Regions from separate parts of the Streptomyces sp. NPDC085900 genome, predicted to be linked through region 2. Evidence: riboswitches for the same ligand, from Rfam matches in the RefSeq annotation. Region 2 holds a riboswitch; the other holds the start of a gene.
The links. A riboswitch is a leader RNA that binds a small molecule or an ion and turns the genes downstream of it on or off. The one in region 2 is predicted to bind glycine.
Positions count from the first base shown of each region.

Region 1 (7,344 bases), on a different contig from region 2:
ATCCGGGCGCCGTAGAGGACCCGGGCGAAGATGTCGCGGCCGTTGACCGGCTCGACACCGAGCCAGTGCTCCCCGCTGATGCCGCCGAGGGACCCCTTGGGCGTGCTGAACAGGGGGTCGATCAGGCTCTCGTGGTAGGCGTCGGGGTCCTGACCGTACGCGTGGGCGATCAGGGGGGCGAAGAGCGCGACCAGGATGAGGAGGAGCACGACGACGCCGCCCGACAGGGCGAGCTTGTCCCGCTTCAGGCGCTCCCAGGCGATCCGGCCCAGGGAACGACCCTGTACGGCCTTGGCGCCGGCTGTGGCAACCGCTGCTTCCTCGGCCGCGCTCGGGGCCGCTTCCGCAGTCGGCTCGTGCAATGGTGCCGTCATCTGGCAGGGACCCCTCTTCGATTCAACCGGCGGTGGCCGGCCCGCACTTGCCGCTGTGGCGGCGTGATCAGCCGTCGTACACGGGGACGAAGTCCCCTGGAGCGGGAGTCTTCAACGCTTTGGCGATCTGTTGCCAGACTTGGCGGTGAATGGATGCGTAAACGTGATGCGGGCTGGTGGGTTCCGTTATCCGGACAGTGGGTAACGGGGGCCGGACGGGAATTTTTTCGGACATTTGGTTTACAAGTGGATCAGTCGGCTGTATCTACGCGCGAAGAACGTCTTCTCCGGTCTGAACCAAAGCCGCGCGTCTCAGTCCGTGTCGCTCCAAGCGGACACTCAGTACCCGCCCCGCACCGGGGGGTAGCCGTAGCCCGCCGCGGGCGCCTGGGCGGGGGCGGCCGCGGGGGCGTGGGCCTCGCGGTCGTAGAAGGGGCGGGCACTGGCGCGCATCCACAGCGCGACCGGGTCGTAGTCGTCGGACATCGCCACGGTCGACACCGGCAGCCCGTCGGGTACGGCGCCGACGGACTGCTGCATCATCGCGCGGACGGAGTCGACGGCGCCGGGGCTGGTGTCGTACACGTCCAGGCCGATGGCGAGGTACGGCGCGCCGAGCGCCGGCTGCACCCACGCGCGGCGCAGAGAGCGTACGGCGGGGGTGCGGTGGGCGTTCTGCGCGAGGAGGGCGTAGAACTGCGGGATCTCGATGGCGGGCTCCGACAGCCGGAGCGGCCCGGCCGGCTGGCGCTCCAGGCCGGTGGCGACCCGGCGCAGGTCCAGCCACGGGATGCCGACGCCGCCGCCGGGGGCGTGCGGGTTGAGCCAGAGGCCGAAGTGGTCGGGGTAGAGGGTGCGGGCCACGTCGAGGCCGTCCACCACCTCGTACGACCTGTTCCAGCCGCTGGCGCTCAGTTCCTGGGCCGAGGTGACGCAGGGGGCGTAGCCGTAGCCGTCGACCTCCATGTTCCCGTACTGGGCGTCCGGCGAGCCGGCCTGGCCGTGCCACAGGAGCATCCAGATCTGACCCGAGCCGGGGGTCGCGAGGGCGCGGAGGAGTGCCTCGTAGGCGTCGTAGCGCCCGGGCGTCACCTGGCGCAGCATGTGCTCGACGCTGCCGCTGAGGCTCGCGCTCACCTGTCGTACCGCCCCTTCGAGAAGTTGCCCCGCATTGAGTGACAGCTTAAGCGCCCGGTGGCTCCGGACCCGTGGTGCGTAGGGCGTCGCCGCCGCGCGGTCTAGAGGTGGTCCCTCGTGTAGAAAGGCCGCACCTGGTCCCTCATCCACACCGCGACCGGGTCGTCGGTGACGTCCAGGAGGACCAGGTTCACCGGCCACTGGGTGGGGATCCGGGTCACCGCTCTCTCCAGGGCCTGCAGCGGGAGGGCCCTGAGGTCGCCCTCCCACTGGGAGAGTTCCACGCCGACGAACATCACCGGGTCGGCCGTCTCCACGGCAGCGAGGCAGCGGCGGGCCGTGACGACCACGCCCGTCTCCGCGAACTCCGCCGAGGCCGCGGCCAGGAAGTCGATCGGGTCGTCCTGCCAGTCCGGTTCGTAGAGCTTGACCCGGCCGCCGGCGGCGGGGCCGTCGAGGGGCGTGCGGCCCACGCGGCACAGCTCGGCGACCGCGGCGGGCGGCAGGGGGATGCCGACCACGCCGTCGGGGTTGACGATCAGGCCCACCTGCGGGGGCAGGCCGCGGGCGAAGTCGACGGCCGGGGCGATCGTGTACGCCATGTGGCTGCCGACGACCTGCCGGAACTGTTCCTCGGAGCTGAAGACCGGGACGAAGGCCTGGCCCTCCAGCTCCACCGTGGGCAGGTCGACGGGGCCGGTCTCCGCGCCGCCGTTGGGCAGCGGGATCCACAGGTAGCTGCGGCCCAGCACCTCGATGATCCGGCCGCCGGCGGAGGGCACGCCGAGGGAGGCCGACAACACCTCCTCCAGCTCGTTGCCGGGCCAACCGCCGTGCGGATGGGGGTGCGCCTGCGTGGGAAAGTCCGCGGGGAGATCCGCTGGGAAGTCCATCTGTCTACGACCGCCTGCTGAGAACCACTGCTGAGGCTGGCAAGGCTAGCGGGTACGACCGACACGGGGCCCTGCTCGAGCACGGGGCGACTTCTGCCCGGTGGCGCGGGCGTGCCACGACGCACGCGACGGGGCGAGCCTCGCGGCAGGGTGCGAGCGGGTGCGAGCGTCTGGGCCGCGGCCGTCGCTGAGCCGACAGCGGCCCCCTCTGCACACGGGCCGACTCGCGCTCGACGGCACGCCGCTACGCGCAGCCGGGCGAGCCTTGCGGCGGGACCACCGGTGGGGCGGGGGCGGGGTGCGAGCCGGGCACGAGCGCCGGGGCCGAGGCCGACGCTGAGGCGACAGCCGCCCCCTGCGAGCACGGGCCGACTCACGCCCGGTGGCGCGGGCCTCGCGGCGGGGCTGTCGGTGGAGCGGGGGCGGGGTGCGAAACGGGCACGAGCCCCTGGGCGAGGCCGTCGCCGAGCCGGCAGCAGCCCCTCTCCGCGCACGCGCCGATTCACGCGCAGTGGTGCGGGCGGACCACGACGCGCCCGGCGAGGCGGTTCTCGTGGCGGGCCGCCAGTGGGGGGGGCCGGTTGCGAGACGGGCGCGGGTGCCTGGACCGAGGCCGTCGCTGAGCCGACAGCGGGCCCTCCCCGCGCACGGGCCGACTCGCGCTCGGGGGCGCGCCGCGACGCGCAGGCGGGTGAGTCTGGCGGCGGGGGCCGCCGGTGGGGGGCGGGCCCCGAGACGGGCCCGAGCCCCTCGGCCGAGGCCGTCCCCGAGCCGACAGCGGCCCCGGCCGCGCACGCGCCTACTCACGCCCAGCGGCGCGGGCGCGGCGGGGCCGCCGGTGGGGCGGGGGCGGGGTGCGAGCCGGGCACGAGCGCCGGGGCCGAGGCCGTCACTGAGCCCCTCCGCGCACGCGCCGACTCCCGCTCGGGGGCGCGCCGCGACGCGCGCGGCGGGGCCGCCGGTGGGGGGCGGGTTGCGAGCCGCGCGCGAGCCCCCAGGCCGAGGCCCCCCGAGCCCGCAGCGACGCCGCCGGTCAGGCGGTGAACGTGATTCTCGTGAGGGTGTCCGCTGCGGGGCGGTCCAGGAGGAGGGCTGTGGTGACGCCCGTGGGGAGGTCGCCGCGTTCGACGGAGCGGATCAGGCGGGCGGCCGCGGTGCGGTGGCGCAGGAAGGCGTAGCGGGAGACGCCCCGGCCGCGCTCGCGCTGGCCCTCCAGCGCAGTGCGCGGGGTGACGTCCAGGAGGAGCAGGTGCAGGGCACCGCCCCGGCGGCGGGCCTCGCGGGCCAGCCAGTCGCGGACCCAGGCCTGGGTGCCGCAGTCGTGCACGACGACGCCCTTCCCCTGCCGCAGGGCGCGGCGCAGGCCGGCGAAGTGGGCGAGGCGGACCAGCGGGCGGTAGACCGCGTACGGCAGCAGGCGCGGGGCGCGGGCCTCCCAGCGGTCCCGGGTGTCCTGGGAGTCGACGCGTACGCCCCGCACCGCGCGGCTCATCAGCGTGGACTTGCCGCTGCCGGGCAGGCCGGTGACGACGACGACGTCACGGGGGCCGAAGAGCAGGGCGTGCGGACTGCGGCCCGAGCGGTCACGGAGGTCTCGGACGACCCGCGCCGGTCCCTCGCCGCACCGCTCGCGGGCCGGGGCCGCGGGCTGCTCGGGCAGCGTGACCGCCGAGGTCGTGGCGTACACCGTGGTCCTGTTCACCGTGATCGTCCTTCCTGCGGGGCCAGGAAAGCTTCTCCCCACTGTTTGTAAAGGGAAGGTAATGCAGGATCTCTCGCGGTTCGGTTCTTTTCCCGCCACAGGCCTGTTACAGATGCGGCCTGCCACGGGCCGGGCGGGGCGTGCAATGATGTGCGCGCCAACTGCATACCGGCCGTTTGAATCCGCGCGGGAGAGTCCCCAGTACGTCTGCGTCGCTGGGGCGCCGAAGGAGCAAGTCCCTCCCTTGAATCTCTCAGGCCCCGTTACCGCGCGGGCGAGGCACATCTGAAAAGCGGGCCGCCGTCCTCGGCGGTCCCACCCACGGTGCAAGCCATGCCGTCCGCGGTCATGGCGAACCTCTCAGGTTCCGATGACAGATGGGGAGGAACGACCTCGCCCGTCATGACCTCGTCCGTCATGTTCAACGCCCTGGGAGACGACCGTCCGATGAGCAGTACCGAAATCCGCCGTACCGCGCTCGATGCCCTGCATCGCTCGCTGGGCGCGACGATGACCGACTTCGCCGGCTGGGACATGCCCCTGCGCTACGGCTCCGAGCGCGACGAGCACCTCGCCGTGCGGACGAAGGCGGGCCTCTTCGACCTCTCCCACATGGGCGAGATCACCGTGACCGGCCCGCAGGCGGCCGCCCTGCTGAACCACGCCCTGGTGGGCAACATCGCCTCGGTCGGCGTGGGCCGCGCCCGCTACACCATGATCTGCCGGGCCGACGGCGGCATCCTGGACGACCTGATCGTCTACCGGCTCGCGGAGACCGAGTACATGGTCGTCGCCAACGCCTCCAACGCCCAGGTGGTCCTGGACGCCCTCACCGAGCGGGCCGCGGGCTTCGACGCCGAGGTGCGCGACGACCGGGACGCCTACGCGCTGCTCGCCGTGCAGGGCCCCGAGTCCCCCGGCATCCTCGCCTCCCTCACCGACGCCGACCTCGACGGCCTGAAGTACTACGCCGGCCTGCCGGGCACGGTCGCCGGCGTCCCGGCGCTCATCGCGCGCACCGGCTACACCGGCGAGGACGGCTTCGAGCTCTTCGTACGGCCGGAACACGCCGTCGAGCTGTGGCAGGCGCTGACCAAGGCCGGCGAGGGCGCCGGGCTCGTCCCCTGCGGACTGTCCTGCCGGGACACGCTGCGCCTGGAGGCGGGTATGCCGCTGTACGGGCACGAGCTGAGCACCGCGCTGACGCCCTTCGACGCCGGCCTGGGCCGGGTGGTGAAGTTCGACAAGGAGGGCGACTTCGTGGGGCGCGAGGCCCTGGAGGCGGCCGCCGCACGCTCGCAGGAGAACCCGCCGCGGGTCCTGGTCGGCCTGGTCGCCGAGGGCCGCCGCGTGCCGCGCGCCGGGTACCCGGTCGTCGCCGGCGGCGAGGTGATCGGCGAGGTCACCTCCGGCGCCCCCTCCCCCACGCTGGGCAAGCCGATCGCCATGGCGTACGTCGACGCGGCGCACGCGGCGCCGGGCACGCCCGGGGTCGGCGTGGACATCCGGGGCAGCCACGAGCCGTACGGGGTCGTGGCACTGCCCTTCTACAAGCGGCAGAAGTAGACACTGGAGCGGGCGGCTTCCCGCACGGACGTGACGCCGAGCACATCCGCCCTGCTCACTCGCGTTTCCAGCAGTCCCCCATTCACCAGCACTCCCGCGCGTACAGGAGAATTCAGGCCATGAGCAACCCCCAGCAGCTGCGCTACAGCAAGGAGCACGAGTGGCTGTCGGCCGCCGAGGACGGCGTCTCGACGGTCGGCATCACCGAGTTCGCGGCCAACGCCCTCGGCGACGTCGTCTACGCCCAGCTTCCCGAGGTGGGCTCCGCCGTGACCGCGGGCGAGACCTGCGGCGAGCTGGAGTCGACCAAGTCGGTCAGCGACCTGTACTCCCCCGTCACCGGTGAGGTCACCGAGATCAACGAGGACGTGGTGAACGACCCGTCCCTGGTCAACTCGGCCCCCTTCGAGGGCGGCTGGCTGTTCAAGGTGCGGGTCACCGAGGAGCCGTCCGACCTGCTCTCCGCCGACGAGTACACCGCCCAGAACGCCGGCTGAGGAGCCGTAGACGCATGTCTGTCCTGAACACGTCCCTGCACGAGCTCGACCCGGAGATCGCGGCCGCGGTCGACGCCGAACTCGGGCGCCAGCAGTCCACCCTCGAGATGATCGCGTCGGAGAACTTCGCTCCGCTGGCGGTCATGGAGGCCCAGGGCTCGGTGCTGACCAACAAGTACGCCGAGGGCTACCCCGGCCGGCGCTACTACGGCGGCTGCGAGCACGTCGACGTCGCCGAGCAGATCGCCATCGACCGGGTGAAGGAGCTGTTCGGCGCCGCGTACGCCAACGTCCAGCCGCACTCCGGCGCCTCCGCCAACCAGGCGGCCCTGTTCGCGCTGGCCAAGCCCGGCGACACCATCCTGGGTCTGGACCTCGCCCACGGCGGGCACCTCACCCACGGGATGCGGCTGAACTTCTCCGGCAAGCAGTTCGACGTGGTCGCGTACCACGTCGACGACGCCGGCCTGGTGGACATGGCCGAGGTGGAGCGGCTCGCCAAGGAGCACCGCCCGAAGGTGATCATCGCGGGCTGGTCGGCGTACCCGCGGCAGCTGGACTTCGCCGAGTTCCGCCGGATCGCCGACGAGGTCGAGGCGTACCTGTGGGTCGACATGGCCCACTTCGCGGGCCTGGTCGCGGCGGGGCTGCACCCCAACCCGGTGCCCTACGCGGACGTCGTCACCTCCACCACGCACAAGACGCTCGGCGGCCCGCGCGGCGGCATCATCCTCGCGCGCAGCACCGACTTCGCGAAGAAGCTGAACTCCTCGGTCTTCCCCGGTTTCCAGGGCGGTCCGCTGGAGCACGTGATCGCGGCGAAGGCGGTGTCCTTCAAGGTCGCCGCGGGCGAGGAGTTCAAGGAGCGCCAGCGGCGTACGGTGGAGGGTGCGCGCATCCTCGCCGAGCGGCTGACGGCCGCCGACGCCCGCGAGGCCGGGGTGAACGTCCTGTCCGGCGGGACGGACGTGCACCTGCTCCTGGTCGACCTGCGCGAGTCCGAGCTGGACGGGCAGCAGGCCGAGGACCGGCTGCACGAGATCGGCATCACGGTCAACCGCAACGCGGTTCCGAACGACCCGCGCCCGCCGATGGTCACGTCGGGGCTGCGGATCGGTACGCCGGCGCTGGCGACCCGCGGCTTCACGGCGGAGGACTTCGCCGAGGTCGCCGAC
Region 1 covers NZ_JBITSP010000010.1:339,291-346,634, forward strand. Annotated here, with positions in the region: gene ACIGDI_RS31620 (ABC transporter permease) at 1-374, opposite strand, end outside; gene ACIGDI_RS31625 (enhanced serine sensitivity protein SseB C-terminal domain-containing protein) at 714-1,478, opposite strand; gene ACIGDI_RS31630 (enhanced serine sensitivity protein SseB) at 1,613-2,404, opposite strand; gene ACIGDI_RS31635 (AAA family ATPase) at 3,438-4,106, opposite strand; glycine riboswitch at 4,284-4,385, shown strand; gene gcvT (glycine cleavage system aminomethyltransferase GcvT) at 4,554-5,672, shown strand; gene gcvH (glycine cleavage system protein GcvH) at 5,792-6,169, shown strand; gene glyA (serine hydroxymethyltransferase) at 6,184-7,344, shown strand, end outside.
Region 1: another riboswitch for glycine. It lies ahead of gcvT (glycine cleavage system aminomethyltransferase GcvT); the one in region 2 lies ahead of gcvP (aminomethyl-transferring glycine dehydrogenase).

Region 2 (7,344 bases):
TCGCCGCGGGCGCCGTCCTTGCCTGGGCCCGGGCACTGGGCGAGTTCGGCGCGACGATCACCTTCGCGGGCAACTTCCCCGGCCGCACCCAGACGATGCCCCTGGCGGTCTACCTGGCCCTCCAGAACGACCCGGAGGCGGCCATCGCCCTCAGCCTGGTCCTCCTGGCGGTCTCGATCGCGGTACTGGCAGGGCTGCGGGACCGCTGGATGACAACCTCGTGACAAGCGAAAGCGCCACGTGATGCCGAACTCCCACCCCGCAGCCGCCGATGGCGCTCGGCCCCCACAGGGGCCACCCGCGCCCGACCCCGTCACGCGTGGTGCGGGTGGGAACCCCATTCCGGCCGAAGGCCTGAGAACGCACCCGCACCCCACCCCGAAGTCCACCCCCGCCGCCCTGGATGCCCACCTCCAGGTCGCCCACCCCCACTTCCGCCTGGACATCACCCTCGCCGCGGCCCCCGGTGACGTCGTCGCCCTCCTCGGCCCCAACGGCGCCGGCAAGACCACCGCCCTGCGCGCCCTCGCCGGCCTCACCCCCCTCACCGACGGCCACCTCCGCCTCGACGGCACCGACCTGACCCGTACACCCCCCGAGAACCGCCCCGTCGGCGTCGTCTTCCAGGACTATCTCCTCTTCCCCCACCTCACCGCCCTGGACAACGTCGCCTTCGGCCCGCGTTGTCAGGGCGCCTCGAAGGCCGAGTCCCGGGCCCGCGCCACCGAGTGGCTGACCCGCATGGGCCTGGCGGACCACATGACCGCCAGGCCCCGCCGCCTCTCCGGCGGCCAGGCCCAGCGCGTGGCCCTCGCCCGCGCCCTGGCCACCAACCCGCGACTGCTCCTCCTCGACGAACCCCTCGCCGCCCTCGACGCCCGCACCCGCCTCGACGTACGCGCCGAACTCCGCCGCCACCTGGCGGAGTTCGAGGCCGTGGCCGTCCTCGTCACGCACGACCCCCTGGACGCCATGGTGCTGGCCGACCGGCTGGTGGTCGTCGAGCACGGCGAGGTCGTCCAGGAGGGCAACCCGTCCGACATCGCCCGTCACCCCCGTACGGACTACATCGCCAGACTGGTCGGCCTGAACCTCTACAAGGGCCGGGCCGACGGGCACACCGTCCGCCTCGACTCGGGTCCCACCATCACCACCACCGAAATGCTGTCCGGCCCGGTCTTCGTCGCGTTCCCGCCCAGCGCCGTCACCCTCTTCCGCGACCCGCCCACCGGCTCCAGCGCCCGCAACCACTGGCGCTGCGAGGTGGCCGGTCTGGAGACCCACGGCGACCAGATCCGCGCCGACCTCACCGGCGAACTCCCGCTGGCCGCCGACCTCACCACGGTCGCCGCGGCCGAACTCGACCTGCACCCCGGCTCCGTGGTCTGGGCGACGGTCAAGGCGACGCAGACACACGCATACCCGGCATGAAGGGCGCCCGGCCCTAGGGTTTGCCCATGACCCTGAGCATCCGCAACCAGATCCCCGGCACGGTCACCGCCGTCACCCCCGGCGAGGTGATGGCAACGGTCAAGGTGCGCCTCACCGGCGGCCAGGACATCACCGCGGCGATCACCCGGGAGTCCGTCGAGGACCTCGGCCTCACCACCGGCACCGCCGTACGCGCCCTGGTGAAGTCGACCGAGATCTCCCTGGCCACCGCCCCGGTCTCGGGCCTGTCCATCCGCAACCAGCTGCCCGGGACGGTCACCGGCCTCGCCACCGGCGGCGCCATGGCCTCCGTCAAGGTGGCCGTCCAGGGCGCCGAACTGACGTCCGTCATCACCAAGGACGCCGCACAGGACCTCGGTCTGGCGTCCGGCACCTCGGTCGTCGCCCTGATCAAGGCGACGGAGATCTCGCTCGCCACGGCCTGACGGACAGCACACGCGGCGCCCGCACCCCACGCGAAAGGGCCCCGCCGAAGCGGGGCCCTCCTCCGAACCTGGAGCCTGCCGGCTCAGTCCTCGTACGCGTCCAGCGGCGGGCAGGAGCAGACCAGGTTGCGGTCGCCGAACGCCTGGTCGATCCGGCGCACCGGCGGCCAGTACTTGTCGGCGGCCGAGACCCCGCCCGGGAAGACGGCCTCCGCACGCGAGTAGGCGTGCTCCCACTCCCCGCCCAGCGCGGCGGCGGTGTGCGGGGCGCCCCGCAGCGGGTTGTCGTCCGCCGGCCACTCACCCGCGGCGACCTTCTCGATCTCCGCGCGAATGGCGATCATCGCCTCGCAGAACCGGTCGAGCTCGCCGAGGTCCTCGGACTCGGTCGGCTCGATCATCAGCGTGCCGGCCACCGGGAAGGACATCGTCGGCGCGTGGAAGCCGTAGTCGATGAGCCGCTTGGCGACATCGTCCACGCTCACGCCGGTCGCCTTGGTCAGCGGCCGCAGATCGATGATGCACTCGTGCGCGACCAGCCCACCGGGGCCGGTGTAGAGCACCGGGTAGTGGGGTTCGAGCCGCTTGGCGATGTAGTTGGCGGAGAGCACGGCCACCTGCGTGGCCCGCTTCAGCCCCTCGCCGCCCATGAGCCGGACGTAGGCCCAGGAGATCGGCAGGATGCCCGCCGAGCCCCAGGGCGCGGCGGAGATCGGGCCGACGCCCGTCTCCGGCCCGGCGGCCGGCTGCAGCGGGTGGTTGGGCAGGTACGGCGCCAGGTGCGCGCGCACGCCGACCGGGCCGACGCCCGGACCGCCGCCGCCGTGCGGGATGCAGAAGGTCTTGTGCAGGTTGAGGTGCGAGACGTCGCCGCCGAAGTGACCGGGCTTGGCGAGCCCCACGAGCGCGTTGAGGTTGGCGCCGTCGACGTACACCTGCCCGCCGGCGTCGTGCACCTGCGCGCAGATGTCGGCGACGTGCTCCTCGAACACACCGTGCGTCGACGGGTAGGTGATCATCAGCACCGCCAGCTCGTCGCGGTACTGCTCGATCTTCGCCCGCAGGTCCTCGACGTCGATCTCGCCGTCCCCGGCGGTCTTGACGACGACGACCTTCATGCCCGCCATGACGGCGCTGGCCGCGTTCGTGCCGTGCGCGGACGACGGGATGAGGCAGACGGTCCGCTGCTCGTCCCCGTTGGCCCGGTGGTAGCCGCGGACGGCGAGCAGACCGGCCAGTTCGCCCTGTGACCCGGCGTTGGGCTGCAACGACACCTTGTCGTACCCGGTGACCTCGGCCAGCCGCTCCTCCAGCTCGCGGATGAGCGTCAGGTAGCCCTGGGCCTGCTCGGCGGGCGCGAAGGGGTGCATCTGCCCGAACTCGGGCCAGGTGACCGGCTCCATCTCGGTCGTCGCGTTGAGCTTCATGGTGCAGGAGCCCAGCGGGATCATGCCGCGGTCGAGCGCGTAGTCCCGGTCGGCGAGGCGGCGCAGGTAGCGCAGCATCGCGGTCTCGGAGCGGTGCTGGTGGAAGACGGGGTGGGTGAGGAAGTCGTCGTCGCGCAGCAGTTCCTGCGGCAGCGTCTCCTCGACGACGGCGTCCAGCGCCTCGATGTCGCCCTTGACCCCGAAGGCGCTCCACACGGCGCTCAGCTGGGCCCGGCCGGTGGTCTCGTCGCAGGCCATAGAGACGTGGTCGGCGTCGACGAACCGCAGGTTGACGCCGTTGTCCCGGGCGGCGGCGACGATCTCGGCCGCCTGCCCGGGGACGCGCGTGGTCAGGGTGTCGAAGTAGGCGCCATGCACGACCTCGACCCCGCCGGCCCGCAGCCCCTCGGCCAGGATGGCGGCGTACCGGTGGGTGCGCCGCGCGATGCCCTTCAGGCCCTCCGGCCCGTGGTAGACGGCGTACATGCCGGCCATGACGGCGAGCAGCACCTGGGCCGTACAGATGTTGCTGGTGGCCTTCTCACGGCGGATGTGCTGCTCACGGGTCTGCAGCGCCAGCCGGTAGGCCTTGTGCCCGTCCGCGTCCACGGACACGCCGACGAGCCGCCCGGGCAGGCTGCGCGCGAACTTCTCCTGTACGGCCATGTAGCCGGCGTGCGGTCCGCCGAAGCCCATCGGCACACCGAAGCGCTGCGTCGTACCGACGGCGATGTCCGCGCCGAGCTCGCCGGGCGACTTCAGCAGCGTCAGTGCGAGCAGGTCGGCGGCCACGGTGACGAGCGCGCCGAGCTCGTGCGCCTGGTCGATGACCCGCTTGATGTCGCTCACGGCACCGGAGGCGCCGGGGTACTGCACCAGTACGCCGTTGATCTCGCGTCCGGCGAGGTCGGCCGGAATGCCGTCCCGCAGGTCGGCGACCACGACCTCCACGCCCGCCGGCTCGGCACGGGTCTCGATGACCGCGATGGTCTGCGGCAGCGCGTCCGCGTCGACGAGGAAGAGCCCCTTCTTGTTCTTCCCCATACGCCGGGAGAGCGCCATGGCCTCGGCGGCCGCCGTCCCCTCGTCGAGCAGGGAGGCACCGGAGGTGGGCAGGCCGGTGAGGTCGGCGACCACGGTCTGGAAGTTGAGCAGGGCCTCCAGCCGGCCCTGCGAGATCTCCGGCTGGTACGGCGTGTACGCCGTGTACCAGGCGGGGTTCTCCATCACGTTCCGCAGGATGACCGGCGGCGTGAAGGTGCCGTAGTACCCGAGCCCGATCATGGAGTCGAGGACCTGGTTGTGGTCGGCGAGCGAACGCAGCTCGGCGAGCACCTCGGCCTCGGTCCGCGCGCCCGGCAGATCGAGCGCGTCGGCGTTCTTGATCACGTCCGGTACCGCGGCGGCGGTCAGCTCGTCCAGCGAGCCGTACCCGACCTGCGCGAGCATCTTCGCCCGCGCCTCGTGGTCGGGGCCGATGTGGCGCTGCTCGAAGGGGATTCCCTGTTCGAGCTCGGAGAGCGGAATGCGGTGGGCGGTCATTGCGGAGGCCTCCTGGTCTGACACACGACCTTCGAGGGGCACCACGGCGCGGGTACCCGGACGGCCTCCCCCTCTGTCATCTCAACCTGAGAGCTTCACCGGATCGCCCAGGGGCGCCCGGTTTTCACCGTCGGTGAGAGCGGAAGCCGTCGACACCCGCCCTGCTTTCCAGAGTGACCTCGTCCGTGCGGTACGTGAGCCTGAGAGATTCCGGGGAGGATTTGCTCCTTCGGCGCCTCCGGAGTTCTCCGGAGGACTCTCCCGCACGGGGTCAGCAGCCAGTGCCAGCGTACCAGCGGGCACAACACAGGGGTCTTTCGAGTGGCCGCCCGTCCCGTTGTGCTCTTTTGTAGTGCTTAGGACGAGTTGCGAGCAACAGGAGGGCACGTGCAGACCGACATCGATCCGCGCAACCTGATCGGCCGCAAGGCGTTCGACCGCAACGGCACCAAGATCGGTACCGTCGACGAGGTCTACCTGGACGACGCGACCGGCGTGCCCGAGTGGGCGGCGATACGCACCGGTCTGTTCTCCCGCGACGCCTTCGTCCCCCTGGAACCGAGCGAACTGGTCGAGGGCACTCTCCACATCCCCTTCGAGCGCTCCCTCATCAAGGACGCCCCCGACTTCGGTGTGGGCCGCCACCTCTCCCCCGAACAGGAACTGCAGCTCTACCACCACTACGGCCTGGACGTGGCACCCCCGCCGTCCTTCCCGGACCGCAGCTTCGGCAAGCTCGCGGGAACGGAGGACGCGGACGCCTAGGGCCGACCGCGTACCCGGTCACGCGCCGACCCCCTCGACGGAGACCCCCGCCGCCCCCTCGACCAAAGGCAGCGGATCGGCCGGCTCCAGGTCGGGATCGTCGACCCGGAACGTCCGCACCCGCCCCGGCTCCGACCCGGGTGTCTCGAAGCGCACGGTCACCCTGCCCAGCCCGCTCCCCTGCACCCACCCGTGCCCGAACTCGGCATGCCGCACGTCGTGCCCCGCGGGCCACCGGCGCTCGACGACCACCTGCTGCTCCTCGACCGCCTCCTCGACCCCCTCCTCCGCCACCTGCTCGGCCGCCCCTTCCCCGGCCGCCTGGGCGAACAGGTCCTCCTGTGTGTAGTCGGCCAGTCCGCTGACCCCGACCCCCAGCAACCGCACACCCCCCGTCGTGTCCACGGAGTCCAGCAACCGCGCGGCGGCCTCCCGCACCACCGCCGGATCGTCGGTCGGCCCCCGCAGCGTCTCCGACCGGGTCAGGGTGGAGAAGTCGTACCGCCGCACCTTCAGCACGATGGTCCGCCCCGACAGCCCCGCCGCCCGCAGCCGCCGCACACACCGGTCGGCGAGTCGCTGCACCTCCAGCCCCACCCGCAGCCGGTCATGGATGTCCACGTCGTACGTGTCCTCGACGGACACCGACTTCGCCTCGCGCTCGGCCACCACGGGCCGATCGTCGTGAGCCAGCGCCATGGCGTGCAGCGCGTGCCCGTGCGCCTTGCCCAGCAGCCGTACGAGCTCGTCCTCCCCGGCCTCGGCGAGGTCGTCGACCGTGGTGATCCCGGCCCGCCGCAGATGGTCCCCCGTCGCCGGCCCGACCCCCGGCAGGGTCCGCACCGACATCGGCCCGAGCATCGCCCGCTCGGTCCCCGGCTCGATCAGCACCAGCCCGTCCGGCTTGGCCTCCTCGGAGGCGATCTTCGCGAGCATCTTGGACGCCGCGAGTCCCACGGACCCGGTGAGCCCCGTGACGGTCCGTATGTCGGCCCGCAGCTTCTCCCCCACCAGCCGCGCCGAGACCGCGTCCCAGGCCACCCCACCGGCCTCCAGGTCCACGAACGCCTCGTCCAGGCTCAACGGCTCCACCAGGGGCGACAGGGCGTGCAGGAGCCCCATGACCTGCACGCTGATCGCCCGGTAGAAGCCGAACCGGGGCACCAGATACGCGGCGTTCGGCGCCAGCCGCCGCGCCTGGGCCATCGGCATCGCGGACCGCACCCCGAACACCCGCGCCTCGTACGAGGCCGTCGCCACGACCCCGCGCGGCCCCAGTCCGCCCACGACCACGGCCTTCCCGCGCAGACTCGGCTTGGACCCCTGCTCCGCCGAGGCGTAGAAGGCATCCATGTCGAGATGCAGGATCGTGGGCGCGTTTCTCACAACTCCGATGCTGCCCTACGCCACTGACAATGCCCCCGTGCGACGGCCGGACTGCCGTCGCTCCCGCCTCAGACGGCCCGGTTGCGCCGCCGCGCCAGCTCGTCGGCCGGGTTGGGCCCCACCAGGGTCTCGCCGGTGTCGATCCGCTCGCCGTGCAGCTGGGACAGCGCGCTCTCTACGTCCCGCCAGACCACCCCGACGGCGATCCCGAAGATGCCCTGGCCGCCCTGGAGCAGTGCGTGGACCTCGTCCGGCGAGGTGCACTCGTAGACCGTGGCGCCGTCGCTCATCAGCGTCATGCGCTCCAGGTCCCGAAACCCGCTCTCCCGCAGGTGCTGCACCGCGCT
Region 2 covers NZ_JBITSP010000002.1:8,610-15,953, reverse strand. Annotated here, with positions in the region: gene ACIGDI_RS04795 (ABC transporter permease) at 1-224, shown strand, start outside; gene ACIGDI_RS04790 (ABC transporter ATP-binding protein) at 244-1,431, shown strand; gene ACIGDI_RS04785 (molybdopterin-binding protein) at 1,458-1,877, shown strand; gene gcvP (aminomethyl-transferring glycine dehydrogenase) at 1,961-4,846, opposite strand; glycine riboswitch at 5,025-5,120, opposite strand; gene ACIGDI_RS04775 (PRC-barrel domain-containing protein) at 5,234-5,611, shown strand; gene ACIGDI_RS04770 (DNA polymerase IV) at 5,630-6,997, opposite strand; gene ACIGDI_RS04765 (MerR family transcriptional regulator) at 7,066-7,344, opposite strand, start outside.